DNA from 3 places in the Flexibacterium corallicola genome. Region 2 is predicted to be linked to each of the others. Evidence: riboswitches for the same ligand, from Rfam matches in the RefSeq annotation. Region 2 holds a riboswitch; each other region holds the start of a gene.
What was found. Region 2 has a riboswitch for thiamine pyrophosphate ahead of thiB (thiamine ABC transporter substrate binding subunit). Riboswitches for the same ligand answer to the same signal wherever they lie in the genome.

Region 1 (3,277 bases), 160 kb from region 2:
GCCTTTTACAACGCCCTAATGGAAACACTGGGGCGGGATGTGATGATGACCCGCAAGGACCTGGTTCTGGTGAAATGACAGCGCTCTTGACCATCTCAAAAGCGCTGCCAACTATCATCTGCTTTTACCTATTTGTTAGGGATGCCCCTAGCGAATTTCGACCGCATAGGTTTCAACCGGCGGAGCCTGTTCAATAAGACCGGCCTCTTTCAAGAACTGGGCAAAGCGCTCATAACGGCCACTGTCCAAAGCAGCTGGGCGCGCTGCAAAACGAGGCAGAGTGTCCGACCAGGCCCGCTGGTTCAGCTCGTCATCCAGCTTCGGATAGACTTCAAGGAACCCTTTCCATGAATCCTCCTGATGATTGAGCAGGTAAACCGTTGCCGCCTCAATAGCCGCAAGGAATTTGGCATAACGCGGATCTTCCACCTTGTCCTTGTGAGCGACATAAATCAGCTCATCATAAACAGGAACACCGTTCTCTTCGGGGAAAAAGGCACGCCCCTTGCCGCCTTCAATATTAATTTGCGTCAACTCGAAATTGCGATATCCACCGATCACCGCATCAACCCGGCCAGCTAGCAGGCTAGGAGACAAGGAGAAGTTCACATTGATCAGCTCCACATCATCTTTGCTCAGACCATTGCTTTTCAGCATCTGGTTCAACATGGCACTTTCAAAACCGACAGCAGAATGACCGATGGTCTTTCCCTTTAAGTCACTCAGGTTCTTAATGGGTCCATCTTCTAAAACAATCAAGGTGTTGAGCGGTGTGGCCACCAAAGTACCAATTCGTGCCAACGGCATACCCTCGTTAATTTGGGCATGGAGTGTCGGCTGGTAGGAAATGGCGATGTCGCCCTTACCCGCAGCCACAAGGCGCGGCGGCATGGCTGGATCTGCGGGCTCGATAAGCTCCACATCCAGCCCTTCCGCTTCAAAGAACCCGCGCGCCTGAGCAACAATAATCGGAGCGTGGTCCGGATTTGCGAACCAGTCCAGCAAGACAGTGAGTTTTTCGTTTGCGCTGGCCTGAATAGAGGAGGCAAGCAAGGCAGCAGCTGCCAGCGTTCCCAAAAGTTTCATAGAGAGTTCCCTCAATTAAAAATTTTTATTGCTCTTGCTGCCAATAAACCATCTTGGAAGTGGCATATTCGACAAGAGCGCGGAGTATGAGCACCATCGCAGCAAGCAGGATAAGCGCCGCAAACATGGTTGGTGTTTGCATGCGCGCATTGGCTTGCAACATGATAAAAGCCAGACCGCCTTTCGCCCCGACCCATTCGCCGACGATGGCGCCAATGGGTGCAAACACAGCAGCAATACGCAGCCCCGAAGACAACGCAGGAAGCGCTGCCGGAATGCGGATATACCAAAGCATTTGCCTTCGGTTCAGCCGGTACAGATGCCCCAGATCCAGCAGGGCCGTATCCGTTCGCCGTAACCCGTCATAGAAGGTTGAGGTGATCGAGAAAAAGATCACAAAAACCGCCATGATCACCTTGGAGGCCAGCCCGAACCCGAACCAGAGCACCAGCAAGGGCGCAATGGCGAACGCAGGAAAGGACTGGCTAGCGGTGATGGACGGCAACAGAAGACGGCGGATAAGGGAAGACCAACTCAGCAACAGGGCAAGGTAAATACCCGCCAAAGTACCAAAGACGAAGCCGAGCAACGTTTCACCGGCCGTGATACTTGCATGATAGAGCAGGTAAGACCACTGGGTGATAAGCGCGTCCCACACTGCAAAAGGCCCCGGCAGCATGTAGCGTGGTAGCTCGAAGAACCAGACAATGAACTCCCAAAGTAAAATGAAAACTGCAAGCCCGCCAGCACCCCTTAAAAGAGAAAGAAGTGACTTTTTAAGCATGCCTTGCTCCCTTTCTTTCCCGATTGAGAAAAGAGGGCAAACAGCACAGCCAAACACCAGCAGGCGTTCTATAGCAATCAAACATTAAAAGGATCTCCCGTCGCATAAATGCAGCATTGGTGGAGACCCGGGATTTGGGCTCAGGTTCCTGTCCCTTCGCCGGAATTACCCGGATCAGGTTCTAAGGGTTCGGCAGAGCCATCTCAGCTTTTATGGAAGCACCCCTCGGAATGGGGGCAGAATGACGATAGAAATTATATTTTTCAAGAAATCTTTTAGTTAAAACACAAGAGAGCGCTCTTCAGGCATGCGTTTCGTGTTCTAAAACAATACTTACTGCCAGGATTTAATGGCTTGAGCCAGAACGCGGCCCCCTTGCTCACCCTTTTCAAAGGTAAGAATTGCACGCTTTTGGTTGTTATAGAGCATCGGAATATCAATCCACTCCCGCTCACTGAGCCACGCCAGATTCTGGGAGATATCCTCGGATTGATCAGAAAGAGCTATCCAGAACAGATTGTCTGACACTTTCACCCATGCGCCAACCAGTTTTTCACCGCGCTCCGCTTCTGCGGTTTTCATGATCACGCCTGGCACCTCGGCGATCCCCTGACCACTAAAGCCCTCTGGCAGCTCAAAACGGATTTCCACCAGATGGCTTGCAGGAAGCGAACTATCTGCATTGGGCATGATCTTCATATTGATGTTCATGTCACGCTCGGGAAGCATCACCTTTGCGTTCACCGTATCGCCGCCAGTCTGGTTGCCTCTGTCCAAACTCCACAGAACCCGCCCGTGGGTAGCGCTGCCGGAACTGCCCGTCTCCGTCGGCTCTTCATAGAGGATACTTTGTAGGGCAACGGTTACCCCGCCAACATCAGATTCAATAGCCTTTGCCGGACGAACGGAATTGGTTTGCACCGGCTTTGACTGCATTGTTTCAGAATCAGGAACCACCGGCGGCGCAAGGGCGACGGCTTTTCCTGCATCAGAAGAAGATGAGGAGACTTTATAGTCCTCACCGCTTCCAGTTATTTTCAATGTGGTTACGTTTTTGGCATCCGGCGCAACCTGAAGGCTACTGTCCAGCAGGCGATCATCGTTCTTCTTGGGAGGTTCCGACTGCGGTTCCTGTACAGGTGCCGTTTCCTGCGTCTGTGAGGAATTCATAAGAGAATCCAGCCCAGACAGGATCGCATCCCGTTGCGAATAGACCACATACCCCCCCAAAGCAAACAGCAGGGCGATGACAAAAAGAACAATTAGTTGCGGCATGCGGGACGGTCGTAGTCCCTCACCCATTCCTGCAAGAGGACGCTCCGTCTCACTCGCATGCAAGGGACGTTCCGCCCCGCCCAAAGGTTTTTTGGGCCCCGCTGCTGCAGGTTCCTCGGTCTTTGGTTGTTG
Region 2 (3,277 bases):
TATCCAGATCGCCAGAGTGCGTGCATTTGATACATCAATGAACGTGAGAACTCTCCACCCCAAGGGCGCGACGGTTTGCTCCAGTTTCAAAAGCGGGGCTGCGGGGGCCAGTTCACTGGCTTGAAACAGCTCAAGGCCCAGAAGGGTTCGGCCCCTGACAAGGTTAAGCTGGTCGGGCGGTGCACTTGTGGTTTTTTGCTCTGTTACAGCAAAGCGGCGCCCTCTCAGCTCCGGCCTGTTGCTTGCAACAATATGGCCGCTCTCATCAACGGCAAACACGCCATTCGCACTCAAAGCCCATGTTTGTTCTACCCCTGAAAGGCTCACTCTCACGGCGATTATACCCAGCTGGGCTTCCCTCTCCCTTACAGCGAAGGCAAATACATAGCTGGTTTGCTTATTGCTCCCGCGAACGATGAGCTGGCGGCCCAGCCGTCCTTGAGTGGCAGATTTAAAAGCTTCGGGCGCTGCGAACCTACCTTTATTGGCCAAGGCATCCCTTGAAAGCAAATTCGTGACAGTGAAGTCTGTTTCCGGCGAGAAAAACCAAACCTCATCCGCGCCGGACATTCCGGCAATCAAACGGGCAATACGCCTTGCCGAGCGAACGTCTTTATTCTTGAAAGCTGCCTTCACTTCGCCGCTTCTTGCAAGAATGGGGGCCAGCAAGCGAAACTTATCCAGATGCTGTTCCAGATTTGCCGATTGAACAGACAATGTGGACAGGCCCTTTTCGCCAACATCCTCTAAAAATTTCTGCTCGCACATGACCCATGTAAGCGCCCCTGCTATCAGGCTGGTCAACAGCACCGCCAGCATGACAACCGGAGTTCTCCAGTGGGGTGAACGCGCAGAGTTTATGTTGGCGTGTCTAATGATATGCATGGATTGCTCTACCCACACATATTACTATGCAAGTGCAGCACGATTGATCATGGTGAAAATGGTTTGCCCCTCCAGCACTGATCCGGCTTTCATAAACGAAACTACTAGCCTTATTTGGGGGATGCCCTATCCCCGACAAACCTAATTAAGCCTGAAAACACCAGTTTTCCAAGCTCCTTTTCCCTAAAGTTGTAAGGTAGCCCCCTAGTTATGGCCACCAACTCTTCTTTGAGGGGACAACCCCTTTGATATATACCCAACTGATACTTCCAGAAGTTCCCGCGCATATTCGGTTGCGCTTGGGGTTGCCACCCGTTAAGAAAAGCCCGACCTCGGGGTGCGCGCAGATGCCGCGCTGAGATGCATTTTTTTTTGCAAACCCGTTGAACCTGAACCGGCTAGAACCGGCGGAGGGAAAGGTATTGGTTTCGATCCTCCTTACCCTCTCGCCGCAATTGAGGATGACATGAAACATCTGCTATTTGCTGCGGGACTGTTGAGCACAACACCGGCTTTTGCCGCTGACAATCCACAGTTGACAATTTACACCTACGACAGCTTTGTTTCCGACTGGGGCCCGGGCCCGAAAGTGGAAGAAGCCTTTGAGGCCATTTGTAACTGCGACTTGAACCTTGTTGGTGTTGAAGATGGCGCCGCACTGCTGTCGCGCCTGCGTTTGGAAGGGAAAAACACCAAGGCCGATATGGTGCTGGGGCTGGATACCAACCTTCTGGACAAGGCCAAAAAAACCGGCCTGTTCGCACCGCACTCCGTGAAGGCTGACTACACCTTGCCAATCGAGTGGAGCGACGAGACTTTTGTGCCCTATGACTGGGGCTATTTCGCCTTTGTTCATAAAGACGGTGCGCAAGTGCCGACAAATTTCCGCGATCTGGCTGCAAGCGACACCAAAATCCTGATACAGGATCCTCGCTCTTCCACACCCGGCCTCGGGCTTCTTTTATGGGTGAAAGCGGCCTATGGGGATGAAGCTCCGAAAATCTGGGCAGACCTTGCAGATAACATTGTAACCGTGACCAAAGGCTGGTCCGAAGCATATGGTCTGTTCCTTGAGGGCGAGGCCGATATGGTGCTCAGCTACACCACATCTCCCGCTTACCATCTGATTGCAGAGGAAGATGCCAGTAAAAAAGCTGCCGCCTTTGATGAAGGGCACTTTATGCAAGTTGAAGTGGCTGCGAAACTGGCGGGCACCGACCAGCAGGAATTGGCCGATCAGTTCCTGAACTTCATGGTATCGGATGCTTTCCAGCAGATCATTCCAACAACCAACTGGATGTACCCTGCCGTGACACCGGCAGCAGGTTTGCCAAAAGGTTTTGAAACGCTGCTCATCCCTGAAAAATCTTTGTACCTTGAACCAACCGAGGCTGTTGCTGCACGAGATGAGGCTCTGCCCGAATGGCTGAACGCGCTCAGCCAGTAAACCCGTTTGCGGGTATCGCCGCGGCAGGACTTGTCGCGGCGCTTATTATTGGCACCTTGGCCGCAGTGGCCTTTCACGCCGAGGCGGGGCATGGTATTGGCCCCTCAGACTGGTCGGCCCTGCGGTTCACCCTTACACAAGCTGCGCTTTCAGCGCTTATCAGTGCGCTTCTTGCCATTCCGGTGGCCCGCGCCTTGGCACGCAGGCGCTTTTGGGGCCGCCGTTTCCTGATTGCAATTTTAGGAGCCCCCTTCATCCTACCCGTCATCGTAGCAATCCTCGGGCTGCTACAGGTCTTCGGGCGTTCGGGCTGGATTTCGGATATCTTGGGCCTATTCGGGTTACCGCCCTTGCGTATCTATGGCCTGCATGGCGTTGTTCTTGCTCACGTATTTTTCAATCTACCTTTAGCAACACGCCTGCTGTTGCAAGGCTGGCAGGAAGTTCCCTCAGAACGGTTTCGACTGGCGGCACAGTTGGGATGCGAAGGAACTGCTTTATTTCGCTTGATAGAGCTGCCAATGCTCTCCCGGATTCTACCCGGTATTCTCGCTGTTATTTTCTCCATTTGCCTCACAAGTTTTGCTGTTGCACTGACATTGGGCGGCGGCCCACGGGCCACGACAGTCGAGCTGGCGATTTATCAAGCCTTTACCTATGATTTTGATCTTGGACGCGCAGCGCTTCTTTCAACCGTTCAGATACTACTCACAACAACCGCCGCAGTTGCAGCCTTGAAACTTTCACGTACCGATGGATTTGGAGCGGGGCTTGACCATGCCGTACGCCGCTGGGACGGCGGCTCCGCGCTTATTGACAGCCTCTGGATTGCTCTGGCCGCTCTCTTCCTGTTGCTGCCCCTAACGGCGGTGGCGAGCTCCGGTGCAATGGGGCTTTTTGAATTGCCTGCATCTGTTTTGAAAGCCGCTGTGGTTTCAATTTCGG
Region 3 (3,277 bases), 1.9 Mb from region 2:
GCATTGGAACCTACGGCATATCCCAAAGCGGCTCCAACCGACCAGCCGATAGAACCGTACTGCATCTGTATTTCAAAGCATGTACTATCAGGTAGTTTCAAAGCGGTTGCGTTGAACCATGTATCTCCAGTTTCAGCGATAAGAGCAAAGTTGGGTTGAAGCATATTTTGAATCCGGGAAAACAATGCCCGAGTTGTAACCTGTCCTTCCGGATCCGCCGCGACCTGAATTTGCGTAGGTTGGAAGTTTCGACGAAAAGCCTGCAGTGCCATCTCATTATGCACCAGTTTCTCACTCAGCTGGTCAAGAAAAGATTCCATAGACACAGGCCCGTAGGTTTGTCCTTCAACAACAATTCTGCCAGCATCAACCAATATCATCTTGGATCGATCCAGTAGCGCAGCATGGCCGACGGTACTGTAATCATTGAATCTCCCACCAGCTGCCAGAATCATATCTGAAGCTTCTATAATTTCTGCACATCCGCGTGAGCTGACAGGTCCCCAGTAGATGCCTATAAAATTATTATCACTTTCACGGTAAAAACTTTTTGCATCTGCCATCACTGCAGTCGCATATCCTGATACAGAAGACAGTTTATGAAAGGCGTCGATTGCGTTGAACGCACGTAAACGCGCTCCCCCAAGCAAAACAGGTTTTGTAGCATCATTTAACAGGCGTGCCGCATGCGATACCGCAGCAATACAGGCAGCCTCATCATTCTGACAGATCCTATCAAATTGTCGTGGCATAGCCGCAGACGTGATTGCAGAAGAAATGTTACAGGCAATTTCGATGTACACTGGCTTACGTTTCGTGAGGGCAACTTGAATCGCCTCATCTATTTGCCTAGGTGCCTCTCGTGGATCGATAATGACAGCATAAGCTGCCGTTACATTATTGTAGATACGCCTTTGATAGCCATAATCAATAGTTCCAAGTGTATGATGAAGAACTTCAGCTTCTGCAAGTGAATTGGTATTGGGAGCGCCAGAAACCACAATCAGTGGTAAATCCTCTGCAAAAGCACCTGCGACTGCATTTAGAGAACTTAACCCACCTACACTGTATGTCACAATGATGACACCGGGTGTTTGTGTTGCCCTTGCATAACCATCGGCAGCATAGCCAGCATTGAGTTCATTGCAGCAGCTGATCAATTGCAATCTCTCATTTGTAAGTAACTCATCAAGTAGGACAAGGTTGTAGTCTCCCGGCACTGTGAAGTAATGCGTTACACCTATTTGCTCCAAACGAGATGCAAGGTATCCCCCCACTGTTAAGTATGACATGACATATTTCCTTAATCTCATTAGAAACGCATCTAAGAAAATACTTCACATAGTCATTGTAGAATGTTGATAAATATATGATATATCGTCTTCAATGTGAAGTATATTTGATCATTTGTCAGTGTAGTACATGTCAGTCATCGGGCGCGATAATACTGTGCATGTACATCTTACTCACTTGCAATATGAACAAGCTAATTTAAGATATCCTTGCTGTACGATATTCTTCTGAGTTCTGTTGAGAGTGACTTAGTGTAATACTCACTATTTCCAATTTATGGATTTGAGTAGGCTTCCGAAGCTTGGAAATCAGTAAAACAAAATGGTTCAACAGTTCTTCACCGCTCTTAGGGGGAACTTGTCTTGACACTCATTCACATTCGTTCTAGCAAAACCACTTATGCAGGGGAGTCTCACCAAGGAGACTGAGAGGCTGACAGAGCAAATGCTCGGCGACGCGACCCTTTGAACCTGACCCAGTTGATACTGGCGGAGGAAGCACGGATCGCGTGGGGTGTTACAAAACCAGTGTAGAGTCCACGATCCAAACGGCAGAGTGTCTTCTGCAGTTTCCAGCCAAAATTCATCTGGTGTCTTTTTCGAGTTATGAACTTGAGGAGCACCATAATGACATTGTCCCAACCATCTATAACCACTGGGCGATTGCCCGCTTCGCAAAAAATTTATGTTAACGGTGAATTACACCCTGATATACGCGTCCCCATGCGAGAGATTTACGTTCACCTAACTGCCGGTGAACCTCCGCTTCCAGTTTATGATAGTTCTGGTCCATACACTGACCCTGAAGTACTGACGAATATTTCGGAAGGTTTACCAACCCTACGACAGAGCTGGATTGAAGCAAGAGGCGATACAGAAGAATATGAGGGACGCCATATCAAACCTGAAGACAATGGCTTTGCGAAAGGTGACCACCTTGTTGCTGATTTTCCGGTAAAACCACTCCCACGACGTGGTAAGGACGGACAACCTGTTACTCAGCTCGCTTATGCACGCGCAGGCGTGATCACACCGGAAATGGAGTTCGTCGCAATTCGTGAAAACCAATTACGAGAAACTCTACCCGAAGAGCGCTCAGGTAATGATTGGGGAGCCAATATTCCTGACTATGTAACACCGGAGTTTGTGCGCAAGGAAATTGCAGCAGGCCGCGCAATTATTCCCTCCAATATAAATCACCCAGAGAGCGAGCCGATGATTATTGGACGGAACTTTCTGGTCAAAATCAACGCTAACATGGGTACATCCGCCGTTACTTCCTCTATGGAAGAAGAGGTTGACAAGATGGTATGGGCGATCCGGTGGGGCGCGGATACCGTAATGGACTTATCTACCGGACGGAATATTCACAACACCCGAGAATGGATCATTCGTAACAGCCCTGTACCAATTGGGACTGTACCGCTTTATCAAGCTCTTGAAAAGGTGAATGGAATTGCCGAAAACTTAACCTGGGAAATTTTCCGTGATACCTTGATCGAGCAGGCAGAGCAGGGTGTAGACTATTTCACCATCCATGCTGGGGTGCGCCTGCATATGGTACCTATGACCGTTAACCGCGTTACTGGCATTGTATCACGCGGGGGCTCTATCATGGCAAAATGGTGTCTGCACCATCATAAGGAAAGTTTCCTCTATGAACACTTCTCCGAGATCTGCGATATTTGCCGACAGTATGATGTGGCCTTTTCATTGGGGGATGGCCTTCGTCCGGGGTCAATTGCTGATGCCAATGATGATGCTCAGTTTGCGGAGTTGGAAACACTTGGTGATCTGACAAAAATTGCCTGGGCCAGGGATTGTCAGGTAATGATCGAAGGACCAGGGCATGTGCCCATGCACAAGATTAAAGAGAATATGGATAAACAGCTGGAATGCTGCCAAGAAGCTCCTTTCTATACACTTGGCCCACTCACCACTGATATTGCCCCAGGTTATGATCACATCACTTCAGGTATTGGTGC

Region 1: another riboswitch for thiamine pyrophosphate. It lies ahead of P6574_RS17140 (ABC transporter permease); the one in region 2 lies ahead of thiB (thiamine ABC transporter substrate binding subunit).
Region 3: another riboswitch for thiamine pyrophosphate. It lies ahead of thiC (phosphomethylpyrimidine synthase ThiC); the one in region 2 lies ahead of thiB (thiamine ABC transporter substrate binding subunit).

Annotation. Positions count from the first base shown of each region.
Region 1 is NZ_JARRCW010000001.1:3,903,898-3,907,174, forward strand. Features, by position in the region: gene P6574_RS17130 (hypothetical protein) at 1-78, shown strand, start outside; gene P6574_RS17135 (ABC transporter substrate-binding protein) at 148-1,086, opposite strand; gene P6574_RS17140 (ABC transporter permease) at 1,112-1,870, opposite strand; TPP riboswitch at 2,004-2,106, opposite strand; gene P6574_RS17145 (hypothetical protein) at 2,204-3,277, opposite strand, start outside.
Region 2 is NZ_JARRCW010000001.1:4,061,049-4,064,325, forward strand. Features, by position in the region: gene P6574_RS17800 (sensor histidine kinase) at 1-885, opposite strand, end outside; TPP riboswitch at 1,209-1,319, shown strand; gene thiB (thiamine ABC transporter substrate binding subunit) at 1,352-2,332, shown strand; gene P6574_RS17810 (thiamine/thiamine pyrophosphate ABC transporter permease ThiP) at 2,308-3,277, shown strand, end outside.
Region 3 is NZ_JARRCW010000001.1:2,208,774-2,212,050, reverse strand. Features, by position in the region: gene P6574_RS09565 (thiamine pyrophosphate-binding protein) at 1-1,292, opposite strand, end outside; TPP riboswitch at 1,687-1,807, shown strand; gene thiC (phosphomethylpyrimidine synthase ThiC) at 1,920-3,277, shown strand, end outside.